Regions from separate parts of the Vallitalea guaymasensis genome, predicted to be linked through region 1. Evidence: riboswitches for the same ligand, from Rfam matches in the RefSeq annotation. Region 1 holds a riboswitch; the other holds the start of a gene.

Region 1 (8,362 bases):
TATCCTAAATCCTAAATATTCTATGTTATTTAGGCATTCAGGATTAATTATATTATATTATCATTATTTAAATCTGTATACTTTATAATGATATCATCAAATAGGTCCCGTTGTACGATTGATATTTTACCCATCTTCATTAATTCCAAAACTGCAAGAAATGTAACAATTATTTCTACTTTGGATAATTGAGTTTCAAGAACATCTCTGAAACTTATGGTTTCGTACTGTTTTGATAAATTAATTATATAATCTATTTTATCATTTACAGTATATTCTTCTCTAACAATCTCACCAAAATCACTTCTTATAGTATCTATTTTGTTATATTGCTTTTTCATAACAGATTGGAATACATTATAAATCATAGAAAAGTCTATATCTGATAGTAACTTACTGGTATCTACTTTTTCTTCATAGTTAAGAACTTCTGTTGGTATTGTAGGTTCTTTGAAAATAACTTTTTTAGCATCAATTTGCCTTACTTTCAATTTATCTCTAATATATTTAAACTTCTTGTACTCAACGAGTTTATTCATCAGTTCTTCTCTAGGGTCTGTTTCCTCTTCCTCTTCATCTTCTATTGGCAACAGCATTTTAGATTTAATATTTATTAATGTAGCCGCCATTTCAATAAATTCACTCATGATTTCCATATTTTTTTCTTCTAACTTCTTGATATATTCCAAAAACTGATCCGTTATCATAACAATAGGTATATCATATATATTCAATTTGTTTTTGTCTATTAAATGTAGCAATAAATCTAATGGTCCTTCAAATACTTCTAATTTTACAGGAATACTCAATTAAAAAACCCTTTCTTTATTTCTTATACCCCGTTAACTATCATAGTACTAAAAATACTATTGATAATAATATTTACTAGAGTACTAATAAATCCAGAAGCCAAGAATAAAATGAATAAAGCTTGAATAACTTTCTCGTATTGAACAAATTTGAAGTATGCACGTGGATTAAGAGCTTGAATTATTTTAACCATATCAAATGGTGGTACAGGTAATAAATTCACAACAACTATAGCTAAGTTAAAAAGAATCAATATAAATAAAAACTTAGTCACATAATAATTCTGCTGAAATGTTGAAACAAAAATAGGTATTAAAACTGCCATTAACAGCAAATTAGATAATATACCAATTAATGTTATGGATATAAGACCTTTTTTCTTATCTCTTAATCTACCAGTATTAAAACTAAATGGTTTCTGCCATCCAGCACCTAAGAACATAAAAGAGATTATTCCAAATGGATCCATATATTTTAGCGGATTAAATGAAACTTTAGTTTCCTTCTTATATAATGGATGAACTAAATACTTGTAACAAATAATTCTAGGATATTCATGAACACATACTACAATTACTGCACAGACAAAACTAATTGCTATTTCTATTAATAATTTTATTGCTTCCATGTCTTACACCTCATTTTTCATTCTATAAGATATTGTACTAATAATTGGTTATAATTTCAAGCAATACTTGAAAAATCTTTGATTTATCCTAGATTATTATTAGGAGATATAGAACTTATGATACGTTATAAAAATGATATGGAAAAAGAAATTTACCAGATGTATGGAGACATATGAAAATACTTATTTAAACTCTGAGTATAAAATTACAAAATTACTTTGAGAGGGAGCAAATATTATTCATTATTAAAATACCTTTTTAGCACTATAATCTGAAGGGTCTTTTTCATAAGAAACTTTTACACCTTCTGATTTATATGCTGCATCAATGGTAGTGTCTACAACTATCCAATTGTTATCAACTAACACTTCATTCCAAGCATGATAGACAGAAGTGAAATTACTATCGCCATGAACAAGCTTTGTAGGAATGTTAAGGCTTCTAAGCATAACTGCAAATAGAGAAGCATAATCGTAGCATATTCCTTTTTTACTAGCTAACGTTTCATTAGTTGAAGGTAAATATCTACTACTAACATTCTTTGCTTTTTCATCATCATATTTAACATTATCGATTATGTAATTATATATAACTTCTATTTTCTCTCTGTCAGTCTTGGCATCTTTAGTTAGTTCTTTAGCTAGAATAGCTGCATTTGAATTGCTTGTCCAATGTACATTCTGAACACTTGCTAAGAATACTGTATTATTAGTTGTATCATTATGTACTTTACTGGATGTTAACAATTTGTACTTGTTACCATCAGCTCTTTTATATATTCCTACAGTATACTCACCATTGCCCATTTGTAATGGTAGCTCTTCATTTGAAGAATTAAGGTTATAGATATATTTATCCGAACCCTTCTTCACGACAACTTTTAAGTCAGAATAATTAGTAGTATCATAATTGATACTTACTGTGCCGTTATCAGCATTGACCTTTATAATTTCACTCTTAGCAAAAGCGGTTGTCCCAGCTAATGCTACAAAAATTAATGCAACTATAAAAGTTAATACTATTTTTTTCAGTTGTAACTCTCCCTTCGGCATCTGGCTATCTTCATATATGAAGACCCTATAGTTTTGCGTCCCTACCTCACGATAGGTTTGCCATATTCGTGGGAAAGAAAAGTAATAAAACTCTTCTTTCGGTAACTGGCTGCCATATCATTATTGACTTAGGCCCTTTAGTTTTGCGTCTTCAGCTTTCACTGAATTTGCCGCTTCGAGAAAAGATTTGACTACTAGGTAATCAAAGTCTTCCTCTGGTAACTGGCTGTCATAGCTTATAATTAAGCCTTAGACCCTATAGCTTTGTGTCACATACTTTCATATGCTTTACGATTTACAGAATAATACGGTCAATACTGCCGACTCTTTGACTACCCTCTCATTGATATTATATCACATATTGTTAATTTGGTAAATATTTCTTTATATATTACATCTAATAAACAATAGTTAGCACTAAGATAATCTGATTCATTGCTCTAATAGATTCTCAGTATTTTCTAACAAAGAATAATCGCCTACTTCACCATGACCAGGAACAATTACATCAACACTTTTTTCACTATACTTTCTTTTTAATTTCTTTATGCTTTCTGACCATCCCATAATATTTGCATCTGCTGTATTACCCAAGTTTTCTGATTCAGCTGATTTCACCATACAACCACCAAACAATACTTTTTTACTAGGGTAATAAACGACAATGTTGTCAGGAGAATGGGATTCTTGTGGATAATAAAGTACTAATTTTTCATCTCCAAAAACAATTTCCATTTCCTCATCAATATCTATATTAACTATTTCAGTAGGCTCTATATACTCAAGTTTAGTGTAAACATCATAATATTTTTTCAATTCAGGATCTTTTAGCCAATCTAAAAAAAGCTTTCTAGCATCTTCTCCTCTTTCTTTAACCATATTTACCGTTTTTGATGTTCCTATAATCTTAATATCTTGTTCAGCAAGATATTTATTTCCACCTAAATTGTCAAAGTGAAAACCAGTATTTATTTCTATAAATTTAACCTCTTGACCTGCTCGTTCTCGGACCCACTCAATAATTTTTCTAGTTGCTTCGTTTTCATAAGGTGTATCAATCAGGGCTATTTCGCCATTTTTCATTTCAATAATCATAGAATTTCCATCCCATGGAAATTTATGATTTACTACTAAAACACCCTTCTTAATTTCTTTAATGGTCAAACTATCATCAATATTAACTTCATTATCAATATCTAGCTTATAGATATATTCATCCTTTTTAGCACTGCATCCAGGGGTAACCATTATTACTATCATCATTACTAATACAAAATATTTTCTCATATAAAATTCTCCCTCATTATTCTTAGTATATCCCTTTATCATTTAATATTTTTAGCGCTATTTTACGAGCGTTAACACCATTTGCATCACTATCTCCTTCAATGTTAACGGCAAAATAGTATACGTTATTATTTTTTTCTACATAACCAATAAACCACCCATTGATTTCATATTCATTTAAAATCAATGTTCCTGTTTTCCCAGCCAAAACACTATTCTCATTTTGTGATAATTTTATAACTTCTTTTACCGTATCTATGTTTTCTTTCTTAAATGGTATTTCGTAATTATGTATTTTTTTAAGAAATTCAACTTGTTCTATAGGTGAAATCTTTAATGCTAATTTACCATTTATAATACTTTCTATCCCTCTCCAGCCAACTTCATTACCGTAATTAATATTCTTAATCACGTCTGTCATTTTTTCTTTACCTATATCTCTACTTAACTTTTCAAAATACCAATTAACAGAAAATTTCATCCCTGTTTTTAAGTTGTGATTCATGTTCCATATATCATAAGGATATTTTGTTCCATCCCATATCAACTCTGACATTCCGTCTTTTATGATTCCCTCTTCAAGAGCCGTTACAGCAATAACTATCTTAAAAGTAGACAATGGTGCTATACGCTGTTGAGCCTTATAAGAATTATAAATGTAATAATTGTCTTCATTCTCATTTAACATAACAAATGTCCCATCATATTTATCAAAATATTCTTTTAAGTGTTCATCTATTATATTTATAGGTAACTCTGACTCTTCATAGCCCATTACACTCTGTCTATTGCTTAACAAGATACATGCTAATACTACAAAAACTATTGCTTTTTTGATTTTTGTTGTTTTTTTCTCCTTGCTAAATTCTACAATACTATGAATGCGAGTTTTAATATTAGTTTTTTTGTTACTAAATCCTACTATTCCAGGGATAGATGAAGAAAAAGATATTTTTTCAATCATAGTAATTATTGTATTACCATAATCCTTATATTCATGTGATTCCAAATGAGAAAGGACATATGCATCGCAAGCAACTTCACAATCCTGACGCATTTTATAAAATGCATAGCTGACCAATGGATTAAACCAATGAATAACCTGTAACATAACACAGATCCAATTCTTTATGATATCTTTTCTTTTATAATGTGCTAACTCGTGTAGGATAATATATTCCAATTCCTTTGATGTTAAATCCTGTAAGATAGCTTTTGGGAATACTAACATTGGTTTAAGAACACCTAACAATATGGGTGTTTTGAACAAATTACTTTCAGCAATACCTATTTTTTTATCTACCTTCATCTTTAGCTTGCAATCTTCCACAATCATCTTTATATTTTCATCTACATTAATTTCATATTTACTTCTTAATCTAAAATTAAAGTATAAATTATAACCTATTATAATTATTGATATTAGTAAAACACCTATTAACCAAACCATAGTCCCTTTATCATATAAGAATGTCAATTGATTCTGTGTCATAGATATTGCGTAATCACCTGAAATATTTGTTGGTTGATTAAGCATATTACTATTTCCAAGAGGTTCTAATAATGTATCATTGGTGATAATGGCAATATCGCTTTTCTTATTTAATAAGTAATTATATATATTAAAAAAACTAAAACTGGTTTCAACAGATTCTATCAACATCATCCTTAATATAAGTATATACCATATGGAATAATGCCACATTGCTCCTAATCTATTTTTAAATATGGTTTTTATGCTAAGAATAATCAAGATGACAGTACTTATTATTATTGATGAATGAAATATTTGAATAGTCAACTCATGTAAATTAAACAATATCTAACCTCCTTATTTTTCCGTCTTTTCGTTAAGAATCTTTTTCAAATCATTTATTTCATCCTTACTAAATGCCTCATCTTCCAAAAATTTTGCAAACATCAAGCTGAAAGTGCCATTATAAACACGGTTTAAGAAATTTTTGTTTTCTTTTCTTTTACATTCATCTTCGTTAACAATAGGGTAATATAAGTATTCTCTGCCCTTTTTATCAAATGAAATTGCTTGCTTTTTCAATAATCTATTTATTAATGTTCTTATGGTTCTATCATTCCAATTGACATGATTACCCAAATGATTAATTATTTCATTCGCTGTAAGGGGTGAAGTCGACCAAAGTATATTCATTATTTTCCATTCTGCACCTGATATTTGAGTATTTTGTTCCATATAATCATCCTCTTTCTTTTCTAGGAATATTACAGATGTAATAGTTGCTTAAGTTATATATTACACCTGTAATACTTGTATGTCAATTGTTTATTATAATAATTTAAAACCGTTTTTACTACCAGTTTAAGCTTATAATATAATTTATTTAACCGCCAAAAGGACTTAGCCTATTGACTAAGTCCTTAAAATAAATGATTATTTTTTTGTTCATTTACTATTTCATATTATGTCTTATTGCTGATCTTCACTATCTTGATTCTTTTCTTCATTATTTTCATCTTTGTTAAATTTTACTGATGCAGCTTCAATATCTCCATACGCCCAATGGTCATTAGATACGTCACTAAACGAAGGATTTACTGCATCTAATTTAGGTCTAGCTATAATCTTATTGATCATAATTACTATTTGCTCTCTAGCAGTATCAGTATCAGGTCTAAATGTTTTGTCTTCAAAGCCTTTTACTACTCCAGCATTATATAATTTATTTATATATGATTGTGCCCAATGTCCTGAAATATCTGTAAAGATACTTTCGTCATCTTCTACTTCTGCACCAACATAATCCCAATATGCTGAGAATACAACTGCTATTTCCGCTCTTTTTATAGCCTGATTTGGTTTAAATGTTCCATCATTATATCCTTTGAATAAACCTATTTTGGTTATCGCTTGAATGTACTTGTATGCCCAATGAGCATTTGTTACATCAGTATAGCTAGCATCTCCTGATTCTTCAGTATCTAATTTTAGAATTCTCGCAAACATTGCAGCTACTTCTGCTCTTGTAACAGCTTTTTTAGGTTTAAATGAACCATCTGGAAATCCCTTAATATAAGGATCATAAAATTCTATGGCACCTAATGGTGTTGTAGGTTCATCTATTATTATTTCTTCGTCTAGGTCTCCATCTTCATTATCATCAGTTGTGTCTCCTCCATCTGAAGGATTATTATCTCCACCTGATGGGTTGTCACCTCCGCCAGAAGGGGTATCGCCACCACCTGAAGGGGTATCGCCTCCGCCTGAACTTGGTCTTTGCTTAACAATTACCATTCGTGTTATCTCGTTGGCTTTATTACCCTTTTCATCTGATACATTGTAATGATAGATATATGTTCCTGATACATTTGTTGATATACTTTCTACAAGGTTACCATCTTTAGTTATAGTCACTACTATATTCTCTGTTATATCTCCATCTTTATTGTCTAAAGCTGTTGCTCCTGCATCTTTATACGTTCCTCCATAAGTTACTTCAACTCTCTCATTTCCTACTAATGTTATTATTGGAGCTTCTTCATCTTCTTTTACTACTACTGTTCTTGTCACTTCATTAGCTTCATTACCTTTTTCGTCAGATACATTATAATGATAGATATATGTTCCTGGCTCAATTGTAGATATTTCATCTACAAGACTACCGTCTTTAGTTATAGTCACTACTATGTTCTCACTTATATCTCCGTCTCTATTGTCATAAGCTGTAGCTCCTGCATCTGTATACATTCCTCCGTAGGTTACTTCTTCCAAAACATTTCCTACTAGAGTTATTGCTGGAGCTTCTTCATCGTCTTTTACTACTACTGTTCTTATCACTTCTTGAGCTTGATTGCCTTTTTCATCTGATACATTGTAGTGATAGATATATGTTCCTGGCTCTTCTTCATCCACCTTTGGAACTTCTATTCCATTTTTAGTTATAGTCACTACTATGTTCTCACTTATATCTCCATCTCTATTATCTAATGCTGTTGTTCCTGCATCATTGTATTCTTCTCCATAGGTTACTTCTTCCGAAACATTTCCTACTAGAGTTATTACTGGAGCCTCTTCATCATCTTTTACTATTACTATTCTTGTCACTTCATCAGCTTCATTACCTTTTTCATCTGATACATTATAGTGATAGATATATGTTCCTGGCTCATTTGTAGATACTTCACCAACATTTTCACCGTTCTTAGTTATAGTCACTACTATGTTCTCACTTATATCTCCATTTCTATTATCTAATGCTGTTGCTCCTGAATCTACATACGCTCCTCCATAGATTACTTCTTCCGAAGCATTTCCTACTAGGGTTATCACTGGAGCTTCTTCATCTTCTTTTACTACTACTGTTCTTGTTACTTCATCAGCTTCATTACCTTTTTCGTCAGATACATTGTAGCGGTAGATATATATTCCTGGCATGACTGTAGATATTTCATCTACAAGGCTGCCGTCTTTAGTTATAGTTACTACTATATCCTCTGTTATATCTCCATCTCTATTATCATAAGCTGTGGCTCCTGCATCTAAATACGTTCCACCATAGATTACTTTTTCCGAAGCATTTCCTACTAGGGTTATCACTGGAGCTTCTTGAT
Region 2 (8,362 bases), 1.3 Mb from region 1:
CATCATAAGTTACTAAATCAAGTACTCTTACACCTGTCAAATCAATATCTACTTCTTTTGCTGAATCTGATACACCCATAACTTGACTATCAAAGACTTTTTCGTTATCTGCATATACTCTAAAGACAACTGAGCCGCTAGTTTGATCTTCTCTCACATCATCAAGCCCTACTGTTGCTGTGAATCTACTAGCTTCACCATCTAAATAGTAACGAATAGTTGTATTTGCTAATGTACCCAATCCTTTTTGATAGTTTTTCTCATCAATCATAATAGCATTTTCGCCATAACTTGTATCTAATTTCAATTTATCTTCATCTGTAACATACGCCCATTGTTGATCACTAAGATATAAGAATCCAGGATGTGTTTTGTCGACTTTTACTGTCTTCTTTTCTCCTGATTGTACACTTAAAGATACATATGATATAGTCTTACCATTTAGCTCTCCAACCGTAGCTTGAATAGTTTGACCATCTACTTCTAATGAATCAACTTGACCATAAAAACAAGCTTCCCATGTCATTGTAGAACCTGATGTGTTTTCAAATGTGGTTTGATCAGTTCCATCGTGTCTAACTGATACTTTATTGGATCCAATAGGAATATTATCTACTTGAACCCATGGAACTTCTTTTGTTAAACGTGGAATAGTGGAAACTTTATTATTTGGAGCATCTGGTTCAACACCCATCATACCTGTAATAACATTAGATATGTTCAAGAAAAATATTTCAGGATATGTTGTATTATGTTCAAGCACCTTTTTAGTCCAATGCCATCCCATAGCATTCTCACCATGTTTATAGAATGTATCAGCTAGGTATGTTTGCGCTTCTTCATTCAGTGGGTCAACAAATGCATTGTAATGAATGAAATCCAAGTATCTATCTGTTCTAGGACCATTATCTGTAAGTAATTTCATTGGCATGAAAAAGCTATTTTCATGTCCCCAATTTGTTCTTGTATCTCCGAACTTATCAAAAGCACGTATGTATATTTGCTCTTCTTCTGAATACCAGTTCTCTTCAAAATATTCTCTAAGTGCAATCGCTCTATTACGAATTTCTTGAGCTTTTGTCATTTCCCCTCGTGCCTCTAGAATACCTGCATATGCTAATAATGATTGATATTGAACACCATATGTATCACCAGCTTCAACTATCATACCTCTCTCTTCAAATTCCCATAAGGTAGGTAAGATATCCATGTTTCCGCCACCGTCAGCAATACCATTATTATTTACATCATGTGAACCCATAAACGCATCAATTGAATGTAAATTTTCAGCATATTCCAATATCTCTGGGTCATTAATCCATCTGTCATCCCCTGTCCATAGGTATTGACGATAGATTTTTTCTAATAGCTCAAAAGGAGCAGGCAACTCTTGAAAACCCGCATCCATATAATAAGGGTAACCATAGAAATCATAAGACCATTTTGGCCAGTATGGTTTTATAGTGTTATCGTTAGCACCTATTGCAAAAAGTTGGAGCATTGTAAAGTTTTCATTATCAAGACCTAACAAGTGTCCTGCATCAGTTTGGTGACAGATATCACGAAGGCAGAAACATTCCCTATAGTGATTACCGCCTTCATTAGCAGGTACTCCGTGATAACTTCCCCAATAAGAAGGAATTACTGTATCTACCCCATAATGTTGAGTTATTCGTGGTTCCCATTCACCTCTTGGTTCATTTTCAGGTGAAACAACTTGTACTTCAAGGACATTTTGCTTAGATAAATTAAATCTTTGCTCTAACATTTTGTTAGCTGATGTAATCCGTAAATCACTTTCACTCTCCGTAGATGCCATAGCAATAGTCGTTGTAAAGTTTGACAATGACATTGTCACTACCACTAAGCTGATGAAAAAGACTTTAACCTTATTATACATTTTTTTCCTCCTATACAATAATTTTCTAAATTTTGGTACATCTTAATTTTAACATCTATAATCCTATATCTATATGATATAAAACTACATTAATAGGACTCATTTCTATAATCCTAATCAAAATAGCAACAATTAGAAAATCAAAAAAAATGATTCCTGATATATACAGAGAATCATCTTTTTAATGTATTTATTTTTTGATTATTGCAATCAATTTGCTTTAATTAAATTCCTTTTTTAGATATCTTTTGGATACATTTGACTAAAAGATTCACTTCTAGCTTTCATTAATTCATTCAGGTCAACAGAATTCTCTTTAGTCAATTTAGGCATATCGATTTCAACTTTTTCATTTATATTATATATTTTTTTGTTGAATTTGAAACCTAATTTGATTACACCAGATACGTCTTCATCTAAAATATCTTCATCATATTCTTCATCAGTCAATCTATTTTGTATAGCCATGACTTCTTCTATCTTAGCAATATCAATATTCAAATCTATTAAACCTGATTCGTTAATGATATAACCTTCTTTATTGAGAGCATATTCTATAACGATACCTTTTTCACCTAATAGATTACATTTACATAATTTATCTGTAAAAATATCAATCATATTTTTTAATGCAGGTTTACTCTCATCTAAATTTTCTAAGATAGTATCTATTTCTTCCTTACTTTTTTTGACTTCTTCTTCAGACTTGTTAACCATCTTTGAGATAATGTCCATATATTCACTGAAGAATTCAAGTGCTTCTTTATTATCTAATAGATTATTAGCTGTATAATTTATCAACTTACTTAGTGACTCGTTGTCTAATGATAATTCATATACATATGCTGTCTTACCATCAATTGTTTTTCTTCCTTTGTTTTTCACTAATTTCAAGTTAGGATTATATTGTAAAGCGTAATCTTTTAAGAATTTATTTAATTTTTCTTGTAATTCCAATACTAATTTACTATCATAAGTAATATCTTCATTGTTCTCTTGATTTATTACAAGATATTCTTTTCCAGCAAACTCCTCGCTGAACATCATTATAGATGGTAATTTTATTACATTGAGGGATTTTGAATTCTTTTGTAACATATTATAATCTCCCCAATATTCTACTCCCATTCCTATTCCACCAAAAACGAACTGAGTATCTACATACATTTTTCTTGATGTCTTTTGTTTGTTTTGCTGTAACTTCGTGTGAATGTTAATGTTCGTATCCTGTAATAACATCTTTACAGCAGCAATACTGAATTGCTCTTCTTCTGAAAATCCTTCAGTCTCTAAAGTTATTGAAATATCTGTGTCACTTTCACTTGAAGTGACTTCTAGTGATTTCTTAAATGCATTATATAATTTATTTTCATTATAATCACATCCAACAAATATTAACATAACAGATAATACACATACTATCATTGCTGATATTCTTTTCATACTATATACCTCCTAATATATTGTCTTTTTTTGTCACTACCCATTATAAACTATGTTAAGTATATTGTAAATCAATTATTTATTTGACATCAGTTTGTAATTTGTCATAATTATTTATATATTCTGTCGTAATCTTGCTGAATATTGCAACAAATCATACCTACTAATAACTATAAATCTATTGTAACTATAATAATATCTACTACTCTTATTATGAACACTATAACTAATTTCATTCAAAGTAAAAAATAAATCCAGAGGAAAATATTTAATTCCCTGGATTTATAATCTATTCTTGTTAAATTAATAAATATTATAGACTATTAATTACTTCTTCTGGTGTATTTACTACTTCAAATTTATCAACAAAGTCTTTTCCACCAAGTCTTCTTATTTGTGACATTGCAATAACTGAATCAAGTTTTACATAATATCTCTTTTTGAATGGTGTATCCAAGTATTTTTTTAATGCTTCTGTTAACATTTCTCCTACTTCTGGAGTAGAAGTTGATTGTTTTCTTGCATCAACTAAAAATACATAATCCTTAACATTTATCATTCTTAATTTGCTTTCATAGTCTTTCATACAATCTTTAGCTTCATCTACTGTGAACATTCCCTCAGCTACTAAAGATACTAATTTCTTACTTGAATTAACGTCAATTTTATACATGTGTATACCTCCTAGTAAATGTTTTGTTATTTAATATTAAATATCATATTCTGGGTCAAGCGCTTTATAGAATAATTTACAATCCAAGGATTTTTCAGGTGGTATATCTTTAAAATGTTCTGTCTCAGCATATTTTGTATGTATAAGCATTCCTTTTTCATCATGAACAAGTTTAAACTTAAAATATTTTGAGATTAATGTAGCAGATTTAATATTGGTAGCTTCAAGAAACATACCTTTATAGCCTCTTTTTATTGCATCATCCTGACAGATTCTCACTAAGTCTTTTGCTATTTCTTTCTTTAGCTTATCTGATTTTACACCAATCATAAACATATGTACAAAATCATTCTTTTTAACTTTTTTATTTGTTTTGTAATAAATAGTATCCAAAAACCTCTTATCAAGAACTTCAAGTAATTCACAGATTTTATTCATGGGCTCTAAATTATCTGTAAATGGAGGGACTTCTTCATCTGGATCAAAGTCTTCACATGCTAACACACCTATGATTCTATTGTTTTTTCTGTTTATAGCTATATAACACAATCCTTGTTCTACAACATTTTTCATGTAATTATAAACAAATTCATTAAAATCCTCAATAGATAAGTGAACAGCCTGTACCATCGGTTCAGATATTGTTTCTTCCTTTACTGTTACCCCTGCAAAAGTTTCAGCAAGACATTTTGCCGCTTCAGCGATCAACTCTTCATTTTTCCCATCCAATCGCTTATACTCTAATTCTATATTTAATTGTTCCAAAAATTTTACTAAAAATACTTTATCATATAAAACATCATTTTTTTTCATTATATCCCCTCTTTCAACTATTAATTAAACAAATAAAATAATTTCATCAAACAAAAATGATAAAATATACTATATTTTATGGCAGGAAGATTCCTTTAATATAAAAAAGGTAATTGTTACACTCCACATAACATTTCATATAACGTTATTAGCCAATGAAAAAAATGTGACAAAAAAAACAGCTACTAATAATAGTGACTGCCATCAAATTATTATACGGCAACCTGGCAGTCCTAGGATATAATCCCTTAGACCCATAGCTTTGCGTCCCTATTTTTCAATAGGTTTGCTATTTTCTTAATAAACAATATTTAATACTGGACTTATTATAACATAATTATTCTTTGCTTTCAATTTATTTTATATACAAAATATTCCCGATTACCTACTTTTGCAATTCATACTTAAGTTATTATTACTACTTGTTTATTTTTTAAATAGATAATTTTACCTAATGAAAGCAGTCAAAAATCAATTACAACATTAAATAAATAATTTCATCAATCTTAGCAAAACATAACTAAGAGGTGATGAAAATGGAAGATACAACTGTAATAGATAATGAGGTTTATTATAATGTGAGCAATAGATTATTTCAATTTGCTGATACAGAAGACGATTATAATAGAATAATGAAAACAGCTACTCATTGGTTATGTGAAGCATCTGGACGTAATTTTACAAAAGACCTTTTATATCCTTTATCAAGTAATGGCTACATCATTAATGATGAAGGTACAGCAACCAAAGAATGGGAAATAGCTGAAGGAGTCTTAGTTAAAAAGCAAACTGAAGGAATGGATCGTGTATAGAAAATATAAGGGCTGTAGGATAATACATTTTTAATTATCCTACAGCCCCATTGTTTTATTTAAATATTGTAAAATATAGGATTACAATGATTCCTAACGCTATTCTGTACCAACCGAATACTTTGAAGTCATGTTTTTTGATATATCCTACTAGGAATTTGATAGCTAATATTGAAACTACAAAAGCAACTATCATTCCTGTTAGAAGAACCAATAATTCTAGACTTGTAAATGCAAAGCCGAATTTTAGTATCTTGATTATACTTGCACCAAACATAACTGGCATAGCCAAGAAAAATGTAAATTCAGCGGCTACAGTTCTTGATGTTCCTATAAGTATTGCTCCTAATATAGTTACTCCAGAACGTGAAGTTCCTGGTATTAATGATAATACTTGAAATAAACCTATTATAAGTGCTGTCTGATACGTAAGCTCAGAGATATCATTAACTTTACAAGTTCTGCCTTTGTTCCATTTCTCTATGATAATAAATAAAATACCATATAATATCAATGTAATAGTAACTGTCTGATAGTTATAGAATAATTCATCCATCTTATCGTTAAATAATATACCTACGATTCCTGCTGGAATACATGCAATGACAATCTTTACCCATAAAAGAATAGTATCTTTTTTAATAAATTGCTTTTGTTTAAATGAAAAGGGAAAAATCTTCTTCCAGTAAATAACTACAACTGCCATTATTGCCCCTAGTTGAATTACAACGAAAAACATTTCCTTAAAAGCGTCCGACATATTCAACTTAAGAAATTCATCAACTAGAATCATATGACCTGTGCTGCTTATTGGCAACCATTCTGTAACTCCCTCTACGATACCAATAATCAATGCTTTAAATATCTCAATAATATCCATATAAAAAACTTCCTCCTGCGTAAATAGCTTGTTCTATGTTGTAAAAATAATACATTTCTTCAATTATACATTAAATCAAGTCACATGCGCAATAAGATAAACATTAAAAAACCCTTAAGTTTATTAATATTCTATAAAAAAAAGAAGCTACGCCTCGTTCCGTAGCAACTTTCCTATAAGATAAATAAGTTTTTGTCAATGAATGCTTTCATAAACATTTATATTACTGATATTGTCATTATAATTAATTATTTCTCCCTTTCTTAGAGAAGTTCTTAATCCTTTGATGACTTTATCCATCTTTTCTAATTCTTGCAGCATAGCTTTTTCTTCTTTTCCTGTTTCTATAACCTTATATATACCACCGTTTCTTATAACTATTCTCTTATCAGCCATAAGTGCCAAACTAGGGTCATGAGTCGCCATTAATACAATCTTTTCTTTGCTAACAAGAAGACCCAGTGCTTTCTTTCTATCAATTCCAGCATTCTCAATTTCATCTATTAATACAATAGGGGACGTGCTTAGAATAGCTGTATCCGCTATCATCAAAGCTCTAGATTGTCCACCACTTAAGCTTGTGATAGGAGTATTAAGGTCAAAAGCTTCTCCTGCTAGATTATTAGCAGCTTCAATAATCTTTTTTATTACTTCTTCTTCATTTTCAACCATACGACTTTTTGCATGTAGTTCAAGAAATTCACTGACAGTTAAATCCATTACAAAATTCATGTTCTGTGATAACTGTGCCACCAATTTATTACCTGATGAAAACCTCCACTTTTTATCTGGTTTTTCACCATTAATTAGAATGGCTCGACCTGTTGGGGTATCTTCATTAGCTGTCCACTCTATATCAGCTAATAATCTGCTTTTACCTGAACCCGTTGGACCGACAATAGATATTATCTCACTTTTGTTTATAGTGATATTATCAAAATTTTCTTTTTGTCCAGATTTATCATGTCCTGCTATAATTGTTAATGAATCAACTGCTTTTTCTTCTTTTATGCCTAAAAAATCCAGCATGGTATTGATATATACGATTATATCCTCAGTTAATTTAGTTGTATCTATAGCCCATTCTTCTCTTTCTTCCTCAGAAAAATGTTCTAGGAAACTTATGAAAGTCTCATTTCTATATTCATCAACATCCAACTTATTATCTGCAAAGAATGATATTATAAAGGGATATTTATTTTCTATTTCATTAATTGTCAGTTCATCAAGCATTTCTCTATTTATCATCTTCATCATCACCTAATTTCATTTTTCTTACATTACCCATTTGATAATCCTCACCGATTCTAGTTTCACCTAAACAGTATGAACAAAGTGCTGATGGCATTGAGAATCTTAATTTTTTACCTTTTACTGTACTTGTATCAGTTTCTTCATCATATAATAGAGTACTTAATTCAAATGCGCCTTGTCCAGTCAACCCATTGATATGCATCGTAACAGCTTTTGGATTAACAGAATTAACTCTTGAAGAAAACACTTCCCTCTCTGCTTGTGATACAATGTCACCTTTGGTTATTACAACTATATCAGCAGATTTTAACATTGGTCCTATTTTCTTAGGAGTATTTATCCCACTAAGATTATCTATTACACAAATTGCTTTGATATCCTTGATATATGGTGAACAACGATTACAAAGTCCTGCACTCTCAGTAATGAGTAAATCCAAGTTTTCTTTTATACCCCACTTAACAACTTCTTCAATATTACTGACAAAGTAATGGTCAGGGCATAGAGAACCAGACAAACCTTTCTTAACTGGTATTCCTGCTTTTTTATATAATATATCATCATCTGTATAGAGACAGTCAAATTTA

Evidence for each region. A riboswitch is a leader RNA that binds a small molecule or an ion and turns the genes downstream of it on or off. The one in region 1 is predicted to bind cyclic di-GMP.
Region 2: it holds a riboswitch for cyclic di-GMP, as region 1 does, so the genes downstream of both, HYG85_RS18030 (hypothetical protein) here and HYG85_RS23865 (transglutaminase-like domain-containing protein) in region 1, are expected to answer to the same signal.

The regions. Positions count from the first base shown of each region.
Region 1 is NZ_CP058561.1:5,524,854-5,533,215, forward strand. Features, by position in the region: gene HYG85_RS23855 (segregation and condensation protein A) at 48-809, opposite strand; gene HYG85_RS23860 (site-2 protease family protein) at 833-1,438, opposite strand; gene HYG85_RS23865 (transglutaminase-like domain-containing protein) at 1,685-2,491, opposite strand; cyclic di-GMP riboswitch class I at 2,484-2,563, opposite strand; cyclic di-GMP riboswitch class I at 2,589-2,673, opposite strand; cyclic di-GMP riboswitch class I at 2,706-2,794, opposite strand; gene HYG85_RS23870 (MBL fold metallo-hydrolase) at 2,924-3,778, opposite strand; gene HYG85_RS23875 (BlaR1 family beta-lactam sensor/signal transducer) at 3,801-5,597, opposite strand; gene HYG85_RS23880 (BlaI/MecI/CopY family transcriptional regulator) at 5,610-5,987, opposite strand; gene HYG85_RS23885 (DUF4073 domain-containing protein) at 6,222-8,362, opposite strand, start outside.
Region 2 is NZ_CP058561.1:4,197,194-4,205,555, reverse strand. Features, by position in the region: gene HYG85_RS18045 (NPCBM/NEW2 domain-containing protein) at 1-1,900, opposite strand, end outside; gene HYG85_RS18040 (hypothetical protein) at 2,138-3,343, opposite strand; gene HYG85_RS18035 (hypothetical protein) at 3,657-4,016, opposite strand; gene HYG85_RS18030 (hypothetical protein) at 4,053-4,829, opposite strand; cyclic di-GMP riboswitch class I at 5,045-5,130, opposite strand; gene HYG85_RS18025 (hypothetical protein) at 5,366-5,641, shown strand; gene HYG85_RS18020 (undecaprenyl-diphosphate phosphatase) at 5,697-6,521, opposite strand; gene HYG85_RS18015 (ATP-binding cassette domain-containing protein) at 6,717-7,769, opposite strand; gene HYG85_RS18010 (GTP-binding protein) at 7,759-8,362, opposite strand, start outside.